Regions from separate parts of the Halomonas sp. R57-5 genome, predicted to be linked through region 1. Evidence: predicted binding sites of a transcription regulator. Region 1 holds the regulator's gene; each other region holds the start of a gene.
What was found. The regulator FNR, encoded in region 1, switches genes on or off when oxygen is low (the NO sensors DNR and NnrR bind a similar motif). The targets are predictions, from matches to a motif close to TTGATNTANATCAA.

Region 2: the regulator FNR is predicted to act here: its motif matches at 3,181-3,194, upstream of frdA (fumarate reductase (quinol) flavoprotein subunit).
Region 3: the regulator FNR is predicted to act here: its motif matches at 3,101-3,114, upstream of dsrO (sulfate reduction electron transfer complex DsrMKJOP subunit DsrO).
Region 4: the regulator FNR is predicted to act here: its motif matches at 2,482-2,495, upstream of HALO_RS02590 (xanthine dehydrogenase family protein molybdopterin-binding subunit).

The regions. Positions count from the first base shown of each region.
Region 1 covers NZ_LN813019.1:1,196,217-1,202,997, reverse strand. The annotation lists gene HALO_RS05390 (heavy metal translocating P-type ATPase) at 1-1,193, shown strand, start outside; gene ccoS (cbb3-type cytochrome oxidase assembly protein CcoS) at 1,190-1,435, shown strand; gene HALO_RS05380 (sulfite exporter TauE/SafE family protein) at 1,432-2,124, shown strand; gene hemN (oxygen-independent coproporphyrinogen III oxidase) at 2,203-3,636, shown strand; gene fnr (fumarate/nitrate reduction transcriptional regulator Fnr) at 3,719-4,465, shown strand; gene ttcA (tRNA 2-thiocytidine(32) synthetase TtcA) at 4,458-5,369, opposite strand; gene HALO_RS05360 (DNA polymerase III subunit epsilon) at 5,471-6,124, opposite strand; gene HALO_RS05355 (DUF294 nucleotidyltransferase-like domain-containing protein) at 6,130-6,781, opposite strand, start outside.
Region 2 covers NZ_LN813019.1:726,957-733,737, forward strand. The annotation lists gene menD (2-succinyl-5-enolpyruvyl-6-hydroxy-3-cyclohexene-1-carboxylic-acid synthase) at 1-823, shown strand, start outside; gene menH (2-succinyl-6-hydroxy-2,4-cyclohexadiene-1-carboxylate synthase) at 813-1,571, shown strand; gene HALO_RS03295 (anion permease) at 1,578-3,047, opposite strand; gene frdA (fumarate reductase (quinol) flavoprotein subunit) at 3,311-5,098, shown strand; gene HALO_RS03305 (succinate dehydrogenase/fumarate reductase iron-sulfur subunit) at 5,095-5,877, shown strand; gene HALO_RS03310 (fumarate reductase) at 5,890-6,291, shown strand; gene frdD (fumarate reductase subunit FrdD) at 6,288-6,668, shown strand; gene menB (1,4-dihydroxy-2-naphthoyl-CoA synthase) at 6,744-6,781, shown strand, end outside.
Region 3 covers NZ_LN813019.1:348,683-353,784, forward strand. The annotation lists gene HALO_RS01635 (molybdopterin dinucleotide binding domain-containing protein) at 1-1,035, opposite strand, end outside; gene nrfD (NrfD/PsrC family molybdoenzyme membrane anchor subunit) at 1,028-2,257, opposite strand; gene dsrO (sulfate reduction electron transfer complex DsrMKJOP subunit DsrO) at 2,241-3,017, opposite strand; gene HALO_RS23655 (YgaP family membrane protein) at 3,310-3,384, opposite strand; partial or broken gene HALO_RS23700 (transposase) at 3,389-3,607, opposite strand; gene HALO_RS01655 (MBL fold metallo-hydrolase) at 3,775-4,689, shown strand; gene HALO_RS01660 (TIGR01244 family sulfur transferase) at 4,710-5,102, shown strand, end outside.
Region 4 covers NZ_LN813019.1:570,637-575,033, reverse strand. The annotation lists gene HALO_RS02610 (alpha/beta fold hydrolase) at 1-365, shown strand, start outside; gene HALO_RS02605 (maleate cis-trans isomerase family protein) at 381-1,157, shown strand; gene HALO_RS02600 (N-carbamoylsarcosine amidohydrolase) at 1,208-1,873, shown strand; gene HALO_RS02595 (MarR family winged helix-turn-helix transcriptional regulator) at 1,918-2,397, opposite strand; gene HALO_RS02590 (xanthine dehydrogenase family protein molybdopterin-binding subunit) at 2,607-4,397, shown strand, end outside.

The sequences.
Region 1 (6,781 bases):
CGCAGATGGCGGCGCGAATGGCCCACCTCTTTGTACTCCGACTGCTGCTGGTGGCCGCCTGCGTGACGATCGCATGGTGGTTTATCGACCCCTCGCGGATGCTCTGGGTGCTACTCTCGGTGCTGGTGGTGACCTGCCCCTGCGCACTGGCGCTGGCCACCCCCGCGGCACTGACCGCAGGTCACGGCCAGCTACGTAAGCGCGGCGTGTTGATTACCCGCGCCGATGCCATGGAAACCCTCTCCAACGTTACCCGGGTGATTTTTGATAAAACCGGCACCCTGACCCGCGGCGAGATGCAGCTTACCCAAACTCAGCCTCTCGGCGAATTAACCGCCGAGCGTGCCCGGGCGATTGCCGCCGCCCTTGAGGCCCATTCGGAGCACCCCATTGCCCGCGCCTTTCGGCCATTCCGGGATGCGACGCTGCAAGCCAAAGATATTCACAGCCACACCGGGCAAGGGCTTGAAGGCAGCTTAAACGGTGCCCGCTGGCGGTTGGGCAAGTACGAATTTGCTGTCGATGGCGCCGTGGCTAGCAGTATGTCGGCGCCCGCCAAGGGCCAATGGCTGCTGCTTAGCGAAAACGGCATGCCCCGCGCCTGGTTTGGTCTGCATGACGGCGTTCGCGATGACGCTGCGGCGACGATCGCGGCCCTCCAGACCCAGGGGTTAAACGTAGAGCTGCTTTCTGGCGACACTCAGGATGCAGTGGAAAGCCTGGCCAGCCAGCTCAATATTACCACCTGGCACGCGGGTACCAGTCCAGAGGGCAAGCTGGCCCGAATGAAAGAACTCCAAGCCGCTGGCGAAACTGTGGTGATGATTGGTGACGGCATCAACGACGTGCCAGTCTTGGCTGGCGCTGATGTAGCGATTGCCATGAATGGAGCGACAGATCTTGCCCGGACCCGCGCCGATGCGGTGCTGCTCAGCCCACGTCTAATGCGAATTTTTGAGGCCATCGAGATTTCCCGCGCAACGCGGCGTATCATGCGCCAGAACATGATTTGGTCAGTGTGCTACAACGTTTCGGCGCTGCCGCTGGCGGCGATGGGGCTGGTGCCGCCCTGGCTAGCCGCGATTGGTATGTCGCTTAGCTCGCTAGTGGTGGTGGGTAACGCCCTGCGGCTGTCACGCTGGCGCCCCCAGCCCGCACCAACGCTTGGCACGTCAACACCGGTAACCGCATGACGATTCTGTACCTGCTTATTCCGCTTTCGCTGATTCTGCTCGGACTCGCCGTCTGGGCCTTCTTCTGGGCGGTCAAAAATGATCAGTTCGACGATTTAGAAGGCCCGGCGCACCGCATCTTGTTTGATGAGGACGACAACGATCTTCCCCCCGAACAGCGCCGCCAGCGCCCGCCAGCCAAGCAAAAAACCGTCGCACCAAAAGATAAAAACGCCCCCGACGACCAAGAGCCTCGGCCATGAATCCCACAGGGCTTGATCTACCGCCGCTGCTGGCGGCATTCGTATTTGGCTTAATGGGCGGTGCCCACTGCATTGGTATGTGCGGCGGCATTATGAGCGCCCTCACCTTTGCAGTACCCCCCAGCATGCGCCATCCAGCGCGTATGGGGGGGCTGCTACTCAGCTACAATGCTGGCCGTATTATTAGCTATATGAGCGCAGGCGCGCTGGTTGCCCTGCTGGGCACGCTATTTTCGCTTTCCGCCACGGCACGAATGCTGCTTCAGGTGTTTGCCGCGCTGATGCTGATCCTGATGGCACTGTATATCGCCAACTGGTGGAAAGGGCTGCTCAAAGTGGAGGCGGTTGGCCGCCGTCTATGGCGCTTTATCGAGCCTGTGGGGCGGCGCTTAATGCCGGTGGTGTATATCCCTCAAGCCTTCGCGCTGGGCGCACTTTGGGGCTGGCTACCCTGTGGGCTGGTCTACTCCATGTTGGCCTGGAGCTTGGCGATTGCCGACCCGCTCCAGGGCGCGCTGCTAATGGGCGCATTTGGGCTAGGCACCCTGCCGGCGCTGCTCGTCACTGGCCTCGCTGCGCGCCAGCTAAGCCACTTGATTCGCCACCCGGCGACGCGCAGCGTGGCGGCACTAACGATTATCGCGTTTGCGCTGTGGCAGCTCTGGACTCTTACGGCACACAACCTCTAATAGCATGACATGGCTCAATCTTTACGCTTTCGTCACGGGTTAGGCTAGCGGCATTACCTCACGTCGGAGCGCCCCTTCATGCCCGTTCATGCCCCTGCGGTTTCACCTCTTGCCTCGTCTGTGGCGGCAGCGCCCTTGCAGCCGGTGTGGGATGAAGCCCTGCTGCGCCGCTACGACACCAGCGGACCACGCTACACGTCTTACCCCACGGCGCTGTCATTTCACGACCAATTCACCCCCGGTGACCTGACCCAGGCACTAGAGCGTAGCAATGCCAGTCAGCGTTCGCTGTCGCTGTATGTTCACGTGCCTTTTTGTCGCAAGATCTGTTTCTACTGCGCATGCAATAAAATCGCCACCAAGAACACCGCCCTGACCGAGCCTTACTTATCCCGGCTCGACCGTGAAATGGTGCTGACCGCACGCCACTTGGATACATCACGACCGGTGGAGCAGCTACACTGGGGTGGCGGAACGCCGACCTTTCTTAGCTTGAATCAGATGGGCGACCTGATTGATCGTTTGGATGCCCGGTTTGGCCTTTCGTCCTCTGCCGATCGCGACTACGCGATTGAAATAGACCCCCGGGAAGCGGATGTATTTACCCTGCGCCACCTGCAGTCGTTAGGCTTTAACCGCATTAGCCTGGGCGTGCAGGATTTAAGCCCGTTGGTACAGAAAGCCATTAACCGCATTCAACCGCGGGTACTCACCGAAACGCTGATGGAAGAGGCGCATCGCCTGGGCTTTCGCTCGCTCAATCTCGATCTTATTTACGGTTTACCGTTTCAGACAGAAAAGAGCTTTGCGAATACCCTCCGCCAGGTGATTGAACTCAATCCGGCGCGTCTTTCAGTATTTAACTACGCCCATATGCCCGAGCGCTTTGCTCCCCAGCGGCGTATTAATGTCGATGATTTGCCGGGCGGTGAAGAGAAGCTGGCAATTCTGCGCACCACGATTGAAATGCTCACCGCGGCTGGCTACGTACATATCGGCATGGATCACTTTGCCCGGCCTGATGATAGCCTGGCCATTGCTCAGCGCGACGGCTCGCTACAGCGCAACTTCCAAGGCTACTCCAGCCATGCCCAGTGCGATTTAATCGGGCTTGGCGTTTCGGCGATTTCACGTATTGATGACGTCTACGCGCAGAACCCGAGCGATCTGGCAAGCTACGAGGCGGCGTTGGATCAGGGTCAGCTCGCTACTGTGCGAGGCGTGCGGTTGAGTGATGACGACCTAATCCGGCGGGATGTGATTGAGCGGCTGATGTGCGATATGGGCATTGATCTGGCTGCGGTCAGCCAGCGCTGGAACATCGATGCCCCCCGCTATTTTGCCCCCGCTCTGGAGCGTTTACAGAGCGCTGAGCAAGATGGCCTACTGACCCGTAGTGGTGATCGACTTAACGCCACGCCCATGGGTCGACTGCTGGTGCGCCATTTAGCCATGGCGTTCGATACCCATCTTTCTGGGCAAATAGGGCAGCGCTACTCTAAGATTGTTTAATCACCTTATTGCAGGCATGCTAACGGCACCACAATAAGTAAGAATTTGCTAATTTTATCCTGACCCACTCAAGGAGCACCGCATGTTGGAACCTATGAGCAGCCGACGCTCGCTACTCCACGAAGCGCGCTGCCAAACCTGCAGCCTTAGCTCGCTGTGCCTGCCGCTTGCCCTTGAGTTGGACGATATGGGGCAGTTCGATGCGATTATTCGCCGCCGTGCGCCGCTGAAAAAAGGCGAGCCGCTGTTTCGCCAGGGTGATACTTTTACCAGCGTTTACGCGGTGCGTTCGGGGAGTTTGAAACAGGTCACCGCCGAAGGTAACGGCAGTGAGCAGTTGACCAATTTCTACCTGCCCAGTGAACTGGTGGGGCTGGATGGCATTGATGAAGAGCACTACCCCGGTAGCGTTATCGCCCTGGAAACCACCACCGTTTGCGAGATTCCTTTTGACCGCCTGGATTTGCTCTCAGAAGAGATCCCTGAGCTACGTGGCCAGCTGTATCGGAGCATGAGCAAAGAGTTACGCGATGACCGACGCATGATGCGCCTACTCTCGCGAAAAACCGCCGATCAACGGCTGGCCACCTTTTTGATTACCCTTTCGGACCGTTTTCGTCGCCGGGGCTACTCGCCCTACAGTTTTCGCCTCTCAATGCCGAGGGCCGATATTGGCAACTACCTGGGCTTAGCGGTGGAAACCGTCAGCCGCATTTTAAGCCGCTTTCAGCAACAAAGCGTGGTGGCGGTTTCCGGGCGAGAGGTCAATATTCTCGATATGCCGCGTTTGATTACCCTCGCCGAAGAGGAAGAGCAAACGGTTAGCTGACGTTGAAGGCCTGGATGCGACCCGCCAGCAGCTCCGCCTGCTTCGCCTCTAAGCCCTCAAAATCAAACAGGCTTCGGTCTGCCAGCTGGGAGGGCGCAATATTGGTCACCGCTTTAAACATGCTTTCCAGACGGCCAGGGAACTTCTCATCCCACTCGGCGAGCATCTCTTTGACCACCTGACGCTGCATATTAGGCTGGGAGCCGCACAGGTTGCAGGGAATGATTGGGAACGCCATCAGCCGCGAAAATTCCGCAATATCCGCTTCTTTGCAGTAGGCCAACGGCCGAATAACGATATTCTTACCATCATCGGATAGCAGCTTGGGCGGCATCGCTTTCAGGTTGCCGCCGAAGAACATATTCAGAAACAGGGTTTCAAGAATATCTTCCCGGTGATGGCCCAGGGCAATTTTATTGGCCCCAATCTCTTCGGCAAMCCCATACAGCGAGCCGCGGCGAAGCCGTGAACAGAGCGCGCAGGTGGTTTTACCTTCAGGGGTTTTCTCTTTCACCACCGAGTAGGTATCGCGTTCTACGATATGATACTCCACCCCCTGTTTGTCCAGATAGGCAGGCAGCACATGCTCAGGGAAGCCCGGCTGCTTCTGATCCAGATTGACCGCTATCAACGAAAAGTTAACTGGCGCGTTGCGCTGCAAGTTGCGCAAAATCTCCAGCATCGTGTAGCTGTCCTTACCGCCGGAGAGGCACACCATCACGCGATCGCCTTCATTGATCATTTGGTAATCAATAATCGCATTGCCCACTTCTCGGCGCAGACGCTTTTGCAGCTTGTTAAATTCACGCTTCTGCTTAGCATCAGCCTGCACAGCGTCTGGAGAGGCTGCAGGAGCAACATCTGGCGTGTCAAAATGCGGGTCGAAATAATCTAGGGATTGCATGAAATAAGCACTGCCGATAGTGAAAGGCGCTAAAAGAGGAAATATTGCCACATTCTAACAACACTCACCGCCTGACCCAAACACTAGTGCTTCCACCATTCCTATGCCACCTCCGCCATAACGCGCTGTAGGCGCATATACAGAAGTGCGCTGGCGGTTGCCTCGGCAAGCACGCTTTGCACACCCATGGCAGGCACCTGCCAGCATGCCAGCGCCTGGGCGAAGCTGCTGGGCGCTTCTACCTCCGGATGCAAACGCCGCAGTTGGCGCTGATGCAGTCTCGCCACATCAACCTGGGCATTGGGTAGCGCAAAATTCAGCCGCTTAGTCAGTAGTGTATTCAACGCTCCAATGCGCTGCTCCAACTGCCAGCCCACTATGGGCCGGTTGCCGATAAATTCCACTAACGCGCTCAAGTTATCACTGCTTGGCGGCTGCACCTCCCCTGCCTCACATAGCAAATGATGACGGCGCAGCTTCGCACTTTCGGGCTGTTTCGTGCTGCCTAACGTCATCACAAAAGCGCGGCTGGTTCGTACCTGCTGCTGGCTCAGCACCACCGCCGCCAAGCTGATCACCGGCGATGCCGACGTGAGCGTTGTCGTACAGACGAGGGCTACCAGCTCATCGCCCATATAAGGTTGAAACAGCCACGCATAGGGAGAATCCGCACAACGCCGACGATCACTTTCACGGCGCAGTAAGGTGCGCAATGAACCGCTAAATAGCCCTACGTGTCGATCTAACAGCCGCATTCCGCTCACGAATACTCCAAATGATAACGATGGGAAAGCCGCTGCTTAAAGTCTTTGACAATATGCATCGCTTCGCGCAATAGGTCGCGCTCCAGGGAAGAGAGATTTTGCACCACCACACGGTTAGCGCGGCTGCCGTTTTGGGCGTTGACGTCTGAGGCACCGGCTTGATGACCGGCAGGCGTCTCCAAAACGCTTAGCTGCTGTTTAAGACGCAGCTCGGAAAACAGTGCCAACGCTTCACCCAGGTCATCGGCAAAGCGGCGATCCAAACGGCCATCGGCGGCCAGGGCGTCAAGCCGGTCGAGTGTTGAAGTGGCTTTAATCCGCCGTTCAAGTGCCATGGTGCGCACGCCGTGAACAATCGGGAAAATGCCGCCTTTCTTAATATCGATACCGTGCTGGGGCTTTTTCAATGAGCCAAACAGCGTCAGCGGCGTCGAGAAACGCAGCGCCGTGCGGGCGAAATAGGAGAGCAGCAGCTCATCGCCCGAGCAGCGTTCAAACAGCTCTTCGCGAACGCTTTCGAGTAGGCTTGGGTTACCCGCCACCGCATGGGCATCGAGCATAATCGCCAGCTTCATCAGGCTGTCGCCATCACGCTCCCTGGCCCACTTGGCGATATGGCCTTTCCACTGCGACACCGTGGCCACCCAC
Region 2 (6,781 bases), 470 kb from region 1:
TCGGCTAATTTCCAAGCGACTCATTCAGTTTATTGCCCAACATTCCTGGCAGGATGCCTGGTTGGTTGATCCGCTGCCCCAGCGGCTGGATCCTGATTACTGCGTTAAGCGCCGTGTGATATGTTCGCCCGCCGACTTTATCGCGGATTTGCCAGCGATCCCTGAGAAACCTGTTTGGCATCAGTTGGCTAGCCTCCAACGACGCACTAGTCAGCTTGTGGAAGAGCGGTGTAGGTCACTCTCAGAACTGGGTGTTTGCCATCAGCTAGCGCAACTGGCGGAAGGGCAGCTGTTTATCGGCAACAGCCTGCCTGCACGGCTAATGAATATGCTGGGTACGCATCGCCGAACGCCGCTACGGGTATTTGCCAATCGCGGCGCCTCGGGCATCGATGGCTTAATCGCCACGGCGTTTGGGCTCAGTTGCTCCCGCGCAGAACCCACTACCATTGTGCTGGGAGACACCAGCGCACTGCATGATCTCAATAGCCTCGCACTGTTAAAGCAGGCGGCTCAACCCCTGGTGGTGGTCATTCTTAATAACGATGGCGGCAGTATTTTCCATATGCTGCCGGTGCCTAAAGAAGACGATCTGCTGGAGCGATATTATCGCCAGCCCCACGGCTTGAACTTCGAGCATACGGCAAAGATGTTTGGGCTTGGTTATGCAGCGCCTGACTCGCTGGATAGCTTTGCGATAGCCTACACTCAGGCCCTTCAGGCGGGCGTTACGTTGATTGAGGTTAACGTACCCCATCAGCAGGTCGCCGATGATCTTAAGGCCCTGGGCGCAGCGATTCGAGGGGCGTCGCGTGAGCTGTAAACCTCACAAGCAGGCGCCGACCCTCGTACTGCTCCATGGCCTGCTGGGCGATGGTCAGGACTGGGTTGAGGTCATCGCTGGCTTGGAAGGCATTCACTGCCTCGCGCTGGATTTGCCCGGCCACGGCCAGAATCAGCACGAGCAGCTAGGCTCTTTTGAGGCTTTTCACCACTGGCTTGGCGATGCGCTGATAACTCACGGTGTTCGCCGTTACTGCCTGCTGGGCTACTCCCTGGGTGGCCGTTTGGCGCTGTACCATGCCAGCCTTCAGCCGCCGGGTCTGGAATCGCTCTGGCTGGAGAGCGCTCACCCTGGGCTACCCGCCAGTGAGCGTCCTGGCCGTATTGCTCATGATGAACGCTGGGCGCTACGCTTTGAGCAGGAACCGTTGGAAGACGTACTTATCGATTGGTATCAGCAGCCGGTGTTTGCCGATCTCACCGACGTTCAGCGCAGTCGGCAAATGCAACGCCGTCTCGCGAATCACGGGCCAGCCGTCGCCAGCATGCTGCGATCAACTTCCTTGGGTCAACAGCCTTTGCTATGGCGGTGGCTGGAAAATACCACGCTTCCGGTGGGGTACTTTTCGGGGCAGCGGGACGCCAAGTTCCACACTCTTGCCACTCACTTGGCAACGATGGCACCGCGCCTGCGCCATATCGCTCTGAACGGGGGCCACAATCTTCATGTTGAGCAACCAGAGGCGTTCTCACAGCAGCTGAACGCTTGGTTGGGTACTGCAAGCTGACTTCAATCAGCTGATCAGCATTAACCAAGGCAGGCCAATCACCAGCCAAACCACCAGGAACAGCAGCCCAAAGATTGCCCCTAGCCGCCAAAACAGTGCGCTGGGTAAGTAGCCGCTGCCGTAGTAAACCGGGCTTGGCCCTGTGCCGTAAGGGGTGAGAATGCCCATAAAGCCCAGTGTGGGCAGTAGCAGCAGGATAAACATCTGCATATCTAGCCCGGCAATCCCCGACGCCGCCGCCAGAATCACCGGCAGCAGAGCAGTAACGTGGGCTGTCACGCTGGCAAAGAAGTAGTGCAGCAGGTAGAAAATAACCACCAGCGCCACCATGGCCATCAGCGGGTCAAAGTGACTTATCTGCCCGCCGACCACATTGCCAAACCAGTTAACAAACCCCACTAGGCTAAGCCCACCCGCGAGCGCCACCAGGGTGGCAAACCACACAAAGGTATTCCAGGCGGCTCGGTTATCGAGAATATCGCTCCAGGTTACAATACCGGTTAACAGCATGCCGCAGATCACTAGTAGACCAACCAGCGATCCAGAGATAATGTCGCCCGCGAAAATCCACAGCAGCAGGGCGGAGACCACCATAATGATCAGTATTATTTCATGGCGAGTCAGTGCCCCCAGCTTGGTTAACTCCTGCCCTGCCCAGTCGGAAATTTCATTACCCGCTTTTACTTCGGGCGCGCATAGCCAGTAGCTCAGCAGCGGAACTAGCAGAAGCAGCAAAATGCCGGCTGGTGCTACCGCCATAAACCACTGCCCCCAGTTGATATGAATACCGGTCGCGCTTTCAGTTAGCGCGATGGCCAGTAAGTTCGGGGCCAGAGCGGTCAAAAACAGCGAGCTAGTGACGCAGGTAGAAGCAAGCGCGGTCCACATCAAAAAGCTGCCCATGCGCTTCATGCTGGGGTCGTTGGGATGCGAATCGTAAAGCGGCGGCAGGTTACGAATGACCGGATAGATCGTGCCCGCACTGCGCGCCGTATTGGAAGGCGTAAACGGCGCCAGAATGCCATCGGCAATCATCACCGCATAACCCAGGGTCAAAGTACGCTTCCCCATGGCTTTGACTAGCCAGAGCGATATCCGCCTGCCCAGGCCGGTTTTCTCATACCCCAAGGCAAACATAAAGGCACCAAAAATTAGCCATACCGTAGAGTTGGTAAAGCCCGACACCGCCCATGAGAATGCTTGGTTAGCGGCACTGAATCCGTCAGCCGTCAGTTGCTCCGGAGAGAACAGCACCCACCTTGAAAGCAGTGCCACCAGGGTAACGCCGATCAGGCCGACCACCGCCCCAGGCAAGGGCTCGAGAATCAAGCCAACCACGCAGCCAAGGAAGATGGCGAAAAAGTACCACGCGTGAGGCGCTAGCCCCTCGGGTGTAGGTATCAGCGCGACGATAATAGCGACTGCTAACGGTGCTAACAGTTTCCATCGTGGCGAGGGTTGGGCATTGGTTGTCATGCTGCACCTCTCTTTAGTCTTTCTTGCTGTTTTTATTGCCTGGCGGATAGGTATCTGCCCTGCAGTGAGTGGCTTGAAGAGTAGGGCCTGTGGCACGCGGGTAACAGCAATACCTAGTCGATTTTCTACTTGCTTGACGCACGTCAATAGTTCTTTGGACTAATGAGCAGGGCCTGCCAATAGCGTGGTAAGTTCGAAGAATGAAAGGGCACCGAAGAGTGTCGCTACCACCACCTTTGACTTGGCTAACGGAAGGAAACGTCATGCAGCAGCGAGATTTCGATATCGTGATTGTCGGTGGGGGTGGCGCAGGCTTGCGTGCTGCCATTGGGGCTGCCGAACAGGCCAAAACCCAGGGCACCCCTCAGCGCATTGCGCTGCTGTCCAAGGTCTATCCCATGCGTTCCCATACCGTGGCTGCAGAAGGCGGTGCGGCGGCGGTTACCAGTGATGAAGACTCCCACCAGGCGCATTTTGATGACACCGTTTCCGGCGGTGACTGGCTGGTTGAGCAGGGGGTGGCTGACTACTTTGTTCKCCACGCCTATCAAGAGCTGGTGCAGATGGAGCGCTGGGGCTGTCCTTGGAGCCGTAAGGACGATGGTCAGGTGCAGGTGCGCCGCTTTGGGGGGATGAAAACCGCCCGCACTTGGTTCGCCGCCGATAAAACCGGCTTCCATATGCTTCACACCCTGTTTCAGACTTCGCTGAAATACCCTGAGATCGAGCGTTTCGACGAATACTTCGTGCTCGACCTGGCGGTACACGAAGGTGCTGTGATTGGCGTGATTGCCCTACAAATAGCCACTGGCGAATTAACCGTGCTGCGCGCCAAAACGGTGATTTTGGCCACCGGCGGCGCGGGGCGTTTATTCCGTTTCAACACCAATGCGGGCATTGTCACTGGCGACGGTATGGCGATGGCCTACCGCCATGGTGTGGCGCTGCGGGACATGGAGTTTGTTCAATACCACCCCACCGGCTTGCCCGGCTCCGGCATTTTGATTACTGAAGCGTGCCGGGGGGAAGGCGGTATTCTGCTCAATAAAGAGGGCTATCGTTATCTGCAGGATTATGGCCTTGGCCCGGAAACGCCGCTGGGTAAACCGGAAAACAAGTATATGGAGTTGGGCCCGCGGGACAAACTCTCCCAGGCCTTCTGGCAGGAGCAGCAGGCAGGCCGCACCGGTAAGTTTGGCGACAGCGATGTGGTCTATCTCGATCTGCGTCACTTGGGTGAAAAGTACATTCTGGAGCGCCTGCCGTTTATCTGCGAGCTGGCCAAATCCTATATCAACGTCGACCCGGTGAAAGAGCCCATCCCCATTCGCCCAGCGGTTCACTACACCATGGGCGGTATTGAAACCAATCCACAGTGCGAAACCTCCATTGCCGGGCTCTACGCCGCCGGGGAGTGTGCTTCGGTGGGTCTGCACGGCGCCAATCGATTGGGCTCTAACTCGCTGACGGAGCTGTTGGTGTTTGGCCGCCTGGCCGGTGAGCAGGCAAGCAAGCGCGCAGCACAAACCGAGTGGGCCGATGAGCGCCTGCTGGAAGCCCAGGGCGACCGCCAGCAAGCCAAGCTGCTGCGGCTATGTGACGGAACGGGGAGCGGCGAGAACTGGGTGGAACTCAAGCACGCCATGGTGCAGGCCATGGAGAGCGGCTGTGGGATTTACCGCACCGAAGAGGGCATGCGCCATTCGCTGGATACCATGCGCCAACTGCGTGCGCGCTTCAACGAGATCCGCGTTAACGATACCAGCAAGATTTTTAATACCGAGTTACTGGAATGTCTTGAACTGGAGTGTGGACTGGATATTGCCGAAGCGTCTTGTTTGGGCGCGCTTGAGCGCCGTGAGTCCCGCGGTGCCCACCAGCGCTTGGATGAAGGCATGCAGAAACGTGATGACGTTAACTACCTCAAGCACAGCCAGGTCTTTTACCAAGGCGATGCCCATGCCGAGCTGCGCTGGCAGGACGTCGATGTGCAATTCTCTGCCCCGGCGGAGCGGGCCTATGGCGATGCGGGCAAGGGGGAGAAGGCATGAGTATCGATCAGATGAGTACTAACTTAATCAGTACGAAGAATGTCAGCACCAAGCATATTAGCGTCAAACGCTACCTGCCTGATAACTCGACTGAGACGTACTGGCAGGCGTATGACCTGCCGGTGGATGACAGTACCTCGCTGCTGGATGCCCTCAACCATATCAAGGAGCAGCTCGATAGCACCCTGAGCTACCGCTGGTCGTGCCGTATGGCGATTTGTGGCTCCTGCGGGGTCATGGTGAACGGCATTCCCAAGCTGGGCTGTAAAACCTTCCTGCGCGATTACGAGGGCGATATTCGTATCGAGCCGTTGGCACACTTCCCCGTGCAGCGGGATCTGGTGGTGGATATGGAGATCTTCCTTGAACACCTGGCGGCGGTGAAGCCCTACCTGATTGATGACAACCCCGTAAAACCTTACGACCCCAGTGCGCCGGAAACCTATCAACAGACGCCGGAGCAGCTGGAGCGCTACAAGCAGTTCGCTAACTGCATTAATTGCGGTCTCTGCTACTCCGCCTGCCCCCAGTTCGGGCTTAATCCAGAATTCCTTGGCCCGGCGGCATTAACGCTGGCTCACCGTTACAACCTGGACAGCCGAGATCACGGAAAAAAACAGCGCATGGCCGAGCTTAACCGCCACGACGGGGTGTGGAGCTGCACCTTTGTGGGCTTCTGTTCAAAAGTGTGCCCCAAACACGTTGACCCCGCCGCTGCGGTCAATCAGGGCAAGGTCGAAGCAGCCAAACACACGCTTATTGCGCTGTTTAAAGGGTAGGGGAGGAACATCATGGATAAATCATCATCGCAACGCCTGCCGCCGCTGAAACGCAATTGGTGGCTGAAGCACCGCTTTTTTAAACTCTATATGCTGCGCGAAGCCACGGTGCTGCCGCTGGTGTTTTTCACGCTCTGTTTACTCGCTGGTATGGTCGCTCTTCTTCAAGGGGCGGAGAGTTGGCAGGGGTGGATCGCCTTTATGGGCTCTCCCATCGTATTAGTGCTGAATCTTCTGGCGCTGGCCGCCAGCCTGTTTCACGCCGCCACCTTCTTTGTGCTGTTCCCGCGGGTAATGCCGATTCGTATCGCCGGGCATAGCCTGCCCGATCAGGCCATTGTTGCTGGGCAGTGGGTGGGCGTAGTCGTGGTCGCGCTGCTATTTTTCTGGCTATTGGGGAGGAGTGGGGCATGAACAAACATGATGTTCAGCATAAACAAGCCTTTGATGAGCCGCTTTGGTGGGGGCTATTTAGCGCGGGCGGCGTCTGTTTCGCAGTTTTACTGCCCGCCGTGATTCTGTTTATCGCCGTTCTACTGCCTTTGGGCCTGCTGCCTGCTGGGGCGCTGAGCTATGAGCGAGCATCGGCACTGCTGTTCAGCGTACCGGGCTTTCTGTTTGTGGGGGCGGTAGTTTGCTTGCCGCTATTTCATGCTGCCCACCGCCTGCGCCATGGGATGTTTGATATCAGCGTGGGCAATGACGCACTTAACAAAAAACTGATGTACGGTGGGGCTGCGCTGTTAAGCATTGTGGCGCTGGGCTTAGTCGTTACAGGTATGCTGGCTTAAGCGATTCACTGCAAACACCCCATCCCTGATAAAGAAAAACTAACTAAAAAACCTGACAAAGAAAAAGAGACTGGCATGATTAACGGACTCACTGAATCAGAACTCTATGCGCC
Region 3 (5,102 bases), 850 kb from region 1:
GTTGTCGGCTGCGTGGGAGGTGGCGGCATTGAGCGCTGGGTCGACCACCACGTACTCCAACGTACCGGCTGCACGGGCTTGGGCAATCAAGCGGCCTTGGCGTTTAAACGGGTTGCCCGCTTGGCTGGGCGCACAGCCGATATACATGATGAAGCGTGCGTTTTGGATATCTGGCTTAACGTGGGCGTTGGTGACAATATTGTTCATCACCGCGCCAGATCCCATGCGGAAAGCCAAACCACAGTAAGCGCCATGGTGACCATAATTGCGGGTAGCAAAGGCATTGAGGGTAAAGCGCTTGAGTAGGTCTGAACGCCCGTAGTCAGTGGCTTCCATCACCATTAATTGGTTGGCCTTGGGGCCATATTCAGGGTTGTCAGGGTCAATCAGGGTGTCGTGATCGCGAATATCGCGCAGTCCATCAACGTGGCCTTCGTTAAACAGGTCGCCGCCTTCGCAGATTTCTTCAATTAGCTGCTCAAAGGAGATTTTCTGCCATTGACGGCTACCACGTTCACCTACTCGTTTCAGGCAGTTGTCGACTCGGAAAGGGTTGGTAATTTGGCTCATCATGGCGTTGCCACGGGCGCAGGCGGTGGAGCGGTTTATCTGACCCTGTTCACCATAGGCGCTAACACTACGCAGTGCATCCGCCACCGGTGTACGCATAGGTAAATGGTCGTCGGCGGACAGCGGGTGGTAGGGATTGCCTGATACCCGCAGTACTTCGCCAAGGGTGTCATCGACCCTCACTCTCACGCCGCATCGAGTAGTACAGCCGTAACAAATAGTGAAGGCGACTCGCTGGCCGGGGGTTAAGGTGAGTTCGCCAGTGTCTAAATCGACGCGGTATTCTGGGGTCAGCGAGTTGCCATGAATATTGTGCCTGGGTTTTTCACCCGCGCTACCGGTAATGCCCTTGGCCATTTTTGCCAGTGGGTCGGCATAGCCCACGGCAAAGGTGGCTGCACCACCAGCGGCGGCAGCGCCTTTTAGAAAACGGCGGCGTGACGGGTCTTGAGCAGACTTAGACATGACTAGACGCTCCTTTTTTAGCGGTGAGAGGATGAGTAGAAGCATCTTGGGCAGCGTGGGTTGGCATTGCTATAAGGCCGCCTTGTTGGGCCTGTCGCCAGGGAATAAACAGTTCAATCAGGAGAATAACGGCGAGCCAGAGACCGAAGGTGCCAACAATGCCTAAAATGCCGGAAGAGCCGGCGGGAATACCATAGTGGTGAAATCCGGCACTATTGCGCGCCACATGCTGAACATCCATCAGTACCACCCAGCGAAACATCCAGCCCATGTGTATGGCGACGAGGCCTAGCAACCATGCCCAGGCAAACAGTGCTGGCTGGCTAGAGGTTGGAGCGCCGCTCGGCCCGGGCTGGCGCAGGGTAGGGCGAGTCAATAAATACAACACGGCGGCAAACAGCGCGATGCCGGTAATGCCTCCCCAGAGGGCAGTGTTGCGCCACGAGGCGCTATGGCGCACGGATTCCAGCGCGGTGGCGACTGAGCCTACGTGGGCATTTACGCCATCTAAAAACCAGCTAAGCGCGATCAATCCTGCTAGCGCACAGGCCACTAGCAGCACATACAGCATCTGTCGTATAGCGGTTTGCGAACAAAGCCCACTAACCCTGTTCAGCACTAACACCAGACCGGAGGCGGCGATAAATCCGGTGGTCGCCAGCATGGGCGGTAGCCACACGGTGTTCCAAAGCGGACGGGCCTTTACGATTGCTAGTTCCGCACCGGTGTAAAGCATAATGCCGCTGGAAAGCCCCAGCGCAGCCAGACCTACCACCGCGACTATTGCTCGTGGCGTTGTGCCACTGCCCAGTGAAAGCCAGGTGGCTAGCATGCCACCGAGTCCTGGAGTGCCGCACTGTGCCTGCAGCGCGGGCCGCCATGCCAACCAAGCAAGGCCAAGCACGCTAACCAAATAAAGCGGCAGAACAACGCTGCCAATCGACATCCACGAGTGGCTATTGGCGTAAGCGTAGAAGTGCCAGAACCGCAGTGGCTGGTGCAAATCCGCGAGTAACGCAACGGGCGCCACTAGCGTAGTGCTAACGCAAGCGATTAGCGCCAGACGTGCGGTAGGCAGCCAGGTTTTTTTACCGAATACCAGTGCTGGGGCGGCTAGCCATAGGCTGGCGTAGGAAACCGCAATCATAAAAAAGTACTGAACCGCCCACGGGTACCAGGCGATGTCATAGCGCGGTGCCAGTAGCTCAATGGTGGAATTCATAGCCCATCTCCTGACCGTGGGGGTCGAGTACTTCGAGCGCAACGGGCTCGGCCTTAGGACGCGTGGTGAAGCGCTCATCCATGCCTAGGTAGAACACCTGAGGAAGGGTGTTTTTTTCTGGTTGTAGCACCATCAATGCATCGCGATGTTCATGAATCATGCGGCTGATTTGGCTTTGAGGATCGCGCATATCTCCAATCACGCGGGCACCGCCTACGCAGCTCTCAACGCAAGCGGGCAATAGTCCGGCTTCTAGACGATGGGCACAGAAGGTGCACTTGTCGGCGGTTTGAGTGCGTTGGTTAATAAAGCGAGCATCGTAGGGGCAAGCATTGACGCAATAGGCACACCCTACGCAGCGGTCGCTATCGACCACCACAATGCCATCCTGCTGCTGGTAAGTGGCTTCTACAGGGCAGACCGGGACGCAGGGTGGGTTTTCACAGTGGTTACACAGCCGGGGCAGCATAAAGGTGGCTAATTCGCCGCTTTCCTGATGCTGTACTTCATACTGGGAGACCGTGGTGCGAAACTGTCCCAGCGGTGCAGCGTTTTCGATATGACACGACACCGTACAGGCTTGGCAGCCGATGCACTGGCGTAAGTCGATAAGCATACCGTAGCGTTTAGTTGGGTCGCCTTCGCGGCGGGCAGGTTGCTGATTAATGCCAGCTTGGGCAAGGCTTGAAAACGGCATCAGCGCAGCGCCTGCACTTAAGCGTGCCATTTGACCCAAGAGCGAGCGACGTATTGCGTCCATAGCGCCTCCTTGGCGAATTAAACGGCATTCGCAGGGCGAATGTCGGAATACCCTTAGATTACGCCTTTGCTCAAGGTAGAAAGTTGATACGTGTCAATGTGTTATGATATATCGCTTAATGCTCTCTTAATGTTAAATGACTAAGTAGCTGTTCTGTATATGGAATTTCATCTAGCATTAAGTAATTAGCTTGTTACATGGGAATTTTTTAGCGCGCATATGTAAAAAAGCGCTTGCCCCAATAAACATGGCAAGCGCTTTTTCTATGGTTTTGTTTGCTTAATAGGCACTATTAAATTTTACATGTATTAATGCCTATTAATTTATAAGCTGGGCAGAAGTTAAATAGCCCGGTGGCTAGCGGCAATCATCTCCAGTAGCGACTCAGTGAAAAGCTTCTTTAATCTTGTCTTCGCGACTTCGAGTTCGTTGAGTCGCTTGGAATCTGGCTAGCTCATTCCACCCAATTCGCTGCACCATAAGTAATAACTTGCTTCCGAGAAACCATGCCGACGGTATGGCTCATTAATAGGCAGCCCCGCATCTGCTTCACCCAAGAGACCTATGAACTGTTGTGTGCTAACGCTCATGCATGTCCGTGCTCCTTGCTAGTAGGATCGAAATCTAAAGTGTAGCGCAACCCAATCAGAGGGGGAGATGTCACTTTTACTTGATGTTTGTATAAACATGTTTCATTGTTTTCTTGTTATTCCAATATGGTCTAGGCTTGTAACTAAAATGGAGAATGAGGAAGAATATGCGTAATTTCCGACKCTCACCAGGCAGGCCGGACGTGGCCGGCTTTTACGATCAAAGAACCTCAAGCGTTCAATATATTATCAGTGKCCCTGCGACACGGCGCTGTGCCATCCTTGACCCTGTCCTGGACTTTGATGAGAAGTCAGGGACCACTGCAACCCACCATGCTGATGAGTTACTAGATTACGTCGCACGGGAGGGGCTCATCGTTGACTGGATACTCGATACGCATCCACACGCCGACCATTTTTCGGCAGCACAGTATCTTAAGGAAAAGACAGGGGCACCAACGGCTATAGGAGCTTACGTTACGCAAGTGCAAGCGCTATGGAAGGATATATACAACTGGCCCGACTTTCCGGATGACGGCCGACAGTGGGACCACCTTTTTGTAGAGGGCGATACTTTCCACGTGGGCGAGATAGAAGGCCGGATTATGTTCTCGCCCGGCCATACCAAGGCGTCGATCACCTACGTCATCGGCGATGCGGCGTTCGTGCACGACACGCTGTTTCAGCCGGATGGTGGTACGGCCCGTGCCGATTTCCCTGGGGGCAATGCTCACAAACTGTGGGATTCCATTCAGGCCATCCTGGCACTGCCGGACGACACTCGGCTCTTTACCGGTCACGACTACATGCCCGGCGATCGCGAGCCAGAGTGGGAAAGCACGGTGAGTGTCCAGCGCGAAACCAATATTCATCTCCAAGACAGCCCGACAGCGGAAAGCTTCATCGCTTTGCGTAACGAACGTGACGCCAAGCTGCCCATGCCGAAACTGATCCTGCACGCTTTGCAAGTCAATATCCGGGGCGGCGACCTGCCAGAGCCAGAGGATAATGGTCGTCGTTACCTGAAGATTCCCCTCGATGCTCTACCGGGGGCCGCCTGGGATGATGAGGCGCGTTCCTAAAGCGACCAAGGAGGTAACCTATGGATATCAAACCACTCGATGATCGCCTTTACGTGGCAGCACAACCTCGCCTCGACGAACTTGAACAGCTTGCCGAACAAGGGTTCCGCACCATTATCTCCAATCGCCCGCGCGGGGAAAGTGATGACCAGCCGGATCCCGATGCCCTCAAGGCTAAGGCCAAATCACTGGGCATGGCCTGGCATGAAGTTCCCGTAAAGCCTGGGGAATACGCAAAGGCGGACATCGACGCCTATTCAGATGTGCTGCATTCTGCAAAGGCCCCCGTGCTCGGCTTCTGCCGAACGGGAAAACGCGTGGCCCATTTGTGGGCATTATCACTCGCCCCGCAGCGTCCGGTATCCGAGCTGATCGGATCAGCCAATGCGGCTGGCTATGACTTGGAGCCCTTG
Region 4 (4,397 bases), 630 kb from region 1:
TTCGCGACTGCACACGTGGTGCCGATATCGAGACCATGCGCCACTACTGCCCCACCTGGAGCGACGAGCAACTGCGATTACGCGCCGAGTGGTTACACACTTGCTTTGAGCCAGCCATCGTTCAGGCGTTTGAAGAGTTCCACAGCGTCGATATCCACCAGGATTTCCCCGCTATCAAAGTGCCCACGCTGCTGATGTGTGCAGGCAAAGGCGGTGTTATCCAGGATGAAGATCGCGCCGAAATACGCGCCCTTCTACCGACGGTTCGTATTTCTACCGCGGAACAAGCGGGTCACATGATTCCCTGGGATGACTTCGACGGTTTTTTTGCCGCGTTTGAAGACTTCCTGGGCAGCGAGCTCTAAGAGAGGCCAAATACCATGACCAGCAACTATATAAAGAACGAGATCAAAAGCTACCGTATCGGCCAGATCGTCCCCAGCTCCAATATCACCATGGAGACCGAAATACCCGCCATGCTTACGGCGCGGCAGTTAATCCGCCCGGAACGCTTTACCTTTCACTCCAGCCGCATGCGCATGAAGAACGTCAGCAAGGACGAACTGGCTGCCATGGATGCAGAGTCGGATCGCTGCGCCCTGGAGCTTTCTGATGCAGCGGTGGATGTGATGGGGTATGCCTGCCTGGTTGCCATTATGGCGATGGGGCCCGGCTACCACCGAGAGTCGCAAAAGCGTCTGCGCAGCCGCACCGAAGAGAACGGCTGCGACACGCCGGTGGTCACCAGCGCCGGTGCTCTGGTTGATGCCCTGGGTGTGATGAAAGCCAAGCGCGTGGTGGTAGTGGCCCCCTACATGAAGCCGCTGACCGAAATGGTGGTCGACTACATCCGTCAGGAAGGCATTGACGTGCTCGACTACCGGGCGCTTGAGATCCCCAATAACCTGGATGTCGCTCGCCACGATCCCGCCAATCTCCCCGAAATCGTCGCCAGTCTCGATTTAAGTAACGTGGACGCCATCGTCTTGTCAGCCTGTGTGCAAATGCCATCGCTGCCGGCCGTCGCCAAGGTCGAAGCCCTGACCGGCAAGCCGGTGGTTACCGCAGCTATCGCCACCACCTATGCCATGCTCAAGGCACTCGACCTGGAGCCCATCGTACCGGGCGCAGGCGCCCTCTTGTCAGGGGCTTACTAACGAGATCAGGTACTTATTGACGATATAGAGTGCTGATTAAGGAGACGACCATGTCGCCACACACGACTGATAACAGCGATGGCGTTAGCGATAACACTGCCACGGACAACTACCGAGGCGTGTGGGATGGGCGCATCGGTTTTGGCAAAAGGCCCGCGCTGCTGGTGGTTGATTTTATGCAAGGCTACACCACACCAGGTTCGCCGCTATTTGCCCAGGGCGTGGTGGATGCGGTGGCCAATATGCCGCCGCTACTCAATACCGCACGGCGCACTGGCACGCCTGTTATCCACACCAACATCCTTTATCACGCCCCGGATCAAATCGATGGCGGCATTTGGGTCAAGAAGGCGCCGGTCATGCGGGCGATGGTGGCGGGCAACCCTTACGCCGAGTTCTGCTCCGAGGTGGCACCCCGTGAAGATGAGCTGGTAATGACCAAGCAGTATGCCAGCGCGTTCTTTGGCACCTCGCTCGCCTCCACGCTGGTCGCCATGGGTATCGATACGCTGATCATCACCGGCTGCTCCACCAGCGGCTGCATTCGCGCCACCGCCGTTGACGGCGTACAGCACGGCTTTCGGGTGATGGTGGTACGTGATTGCGTGGGCGATCGCCACCCCGCGCCCCATGAAGCCAACCTGTTTGATATCGATAGCAAATATGGCGATGTGATTGGACTGGATGAAACACTGGGATACTTAATGAAGCGTTAGGAGTATCCGAAAACGCAGGTGAAGCGGACGTCTCTGTTGAGTCATCAGTCCGCGTTCATTTTTTCCAGCAGATGCATTAAGGCAACCCGCTCTGCCGGGTTGAGATTTTTCATGGTCTGATCGCTAATTTGCTTGGCACTGGGAACCATAGCCTCGACTAATGTCTCCCCGGCCTCAGTGATCACGACCATGACTTTACGTTGATCATTGGGGTCGGTGGTTAGCGAGATCCACCCCCGCGCTTTAAGACGTTTAATGACGCCACGGATAGTGGCGGGATCAATCGCCGTGGCGTTGACGATATCGGTTAACGAGCTGGGGCCGCGCTCCATCACCGTGCACAGCGTTACAAATTGAATGGCCGTGAGCTGTTTATCGCTGCTGTAGCGCTGAAAAATAGCCGTATGCCGCTGGTAGGCTTTACGCAGTAGATGCCCTACTTGCTCAGAAAAATCATACCCCTGCTCTGAAGGCGTGGGGTGCTCACCGGAAGACGAGTGTTTGAGCGCACTATCCGTTGTCATTCCATATCCTTAATCTATTAGCGACGACGTGTATCGAGTATGGCACTGGTTAACAAAATGATGCATCAACGCTTTAAATACTGCTTGCGCTGGATCAATTCATCATGCTTTTATGGCGTACACGCTATAATTTTACCTTAGTTATCGCTCTTTCATCACCTAAAATTCATCCGCACTGATCATCGTAAACGCGAGCGTGGGAGGCAGACATGGCTGATAAATCAGACTATACAAGAGAGTCACTGCTGTATGGGTCTGATGTTCTGGTGATCTATCGCGACCCGGTTACGCCCCCCAAGCCCGCGCCCGGACAGCCAGGTACACACTCAAACTTCACCCCCCATGAGCCTGAGATCTTCATTGCCGTGCTGAGCGATAGTCATATCGTGGCTTTCAACGGCCACGTAGACCTGGGCACTGGCATACGCACGGCGCTCGCTCAAATTGTCGCAGAAGAGCTTAGCGTCGCGTTCGACGGCGTCACCATGGTGCTGGGCAACTCCGTTGAAGCCCCCAACCAAGGCCCCACCATAGCCAGTGCATCGATTCAGATCACTGCCGAGCCTCTACGCCGAGCTGCGGCACAGGCGCGGGAGTACCTATTAACCCTGGCAGCAAAGCACTTTGACACTGAGCGCTCACTACTTAGCTGCCAGAACGGCGCTATTACGCCAAGTGATAATAACCGCTCATCCGTTAGCTTTGGGGAGTTGCTGCAGGGCMCCCGTCATGCATTAAAGCTTGCCGATGAGGTGCCGCTTAAGCCGGTCAGCCATTATACCCTGGTCGGCCAATCGACCTCCCGCGTGGATATACCCGCCAAGGCCACCGGGCAATTGACCTTTATCCACGACCTACGCCTGCCCGACATGCTGCATGGACGAGTGATTCGCCCGCCTTATGTAGGCCATGATAGCGGCGACTTTATTGGCAACAGTTTAATCGCGGTAGATGAAAGCTCTGTGGCGCATTTGCCAGGTGTGGTAAGCGTCGTGGTGGTCGGTGACTTTGTTGGCGTGGTGGCCGAGCGTGAAGAGCAGGCTGCTGCCGCAGCCAAACAGCTAAAGATCCAGTGGCGCCCAATCGAAGGCTTGCCTCAGTTGGACAACATAGAGCAAGCACTGCTCGACCTGCCCAGCAAACAGCGCATACTCCTCGAAGAGGGTGATCTCGATAACGCTCTGGCCGCCGCGCAACATCCGCTCAATCGTCACTATGTGTGGCCTTTCCAACTGCATGGCTCTATCGGCCCTTCGTGCTCCGTCGCCGATGCCAACGAAGATGGCCTTCACGTATGGTCGGGCACCCAAAATCCACACAGCCTGCGCGCCGACCTCGCCCGCCTTACCGGTTTGGATGAAGGCGTTATCACCATTACCCGCATGGAAACCTCGGGCTGCTATGGCCGCAACTGCGCCGACGACGTTGGCGCCGATGCCGTGCTGCTCTCTCAGGCGGTGGGTCGACCTGTTCGTGTGCAACTAACCCGTGAGCAGGAGCACACCTGGGAGCCTAAAGGGGCTGCTCAGTATATGGCCATTCAGGGCGGCTTAAACGCAGATGGCAGCCCAGCAGGCTATCGCTTTAATACGCGCTACCCCTCTAACAGTGCGCCCACCCTGGCACTACTGCTAACCGGTGCTGCCTCACCTATTGATATCCCCTTTGAAATGGGGGATCGAACGTCGGTGCCGCCCTACAGCTACCCTCATCGCCAAATAGTGTGCGACGACGTCCCGACCCTGGTGCGTGCCTCCTGGCTGCGTGGCGTCTCGGCGCTGCCCAGCACCTTCGCCCACGAAAGCTATATTGATGAACTCGCCTACTTGGCGGGTGAAGATCCTGTCGCCTATCGGTTGCGCTACTTAACCGATAACCGCGCCTGCGAGCTTGTCGAAGCGTTAGCCGAACGTGCGAACTGGAAACCCTGCACCGCTAACGCCAATCCGAGTAGCGATGGCGAGTGGCGCTACGGCCGAGGCTTCGCTTACGCCCAGTAC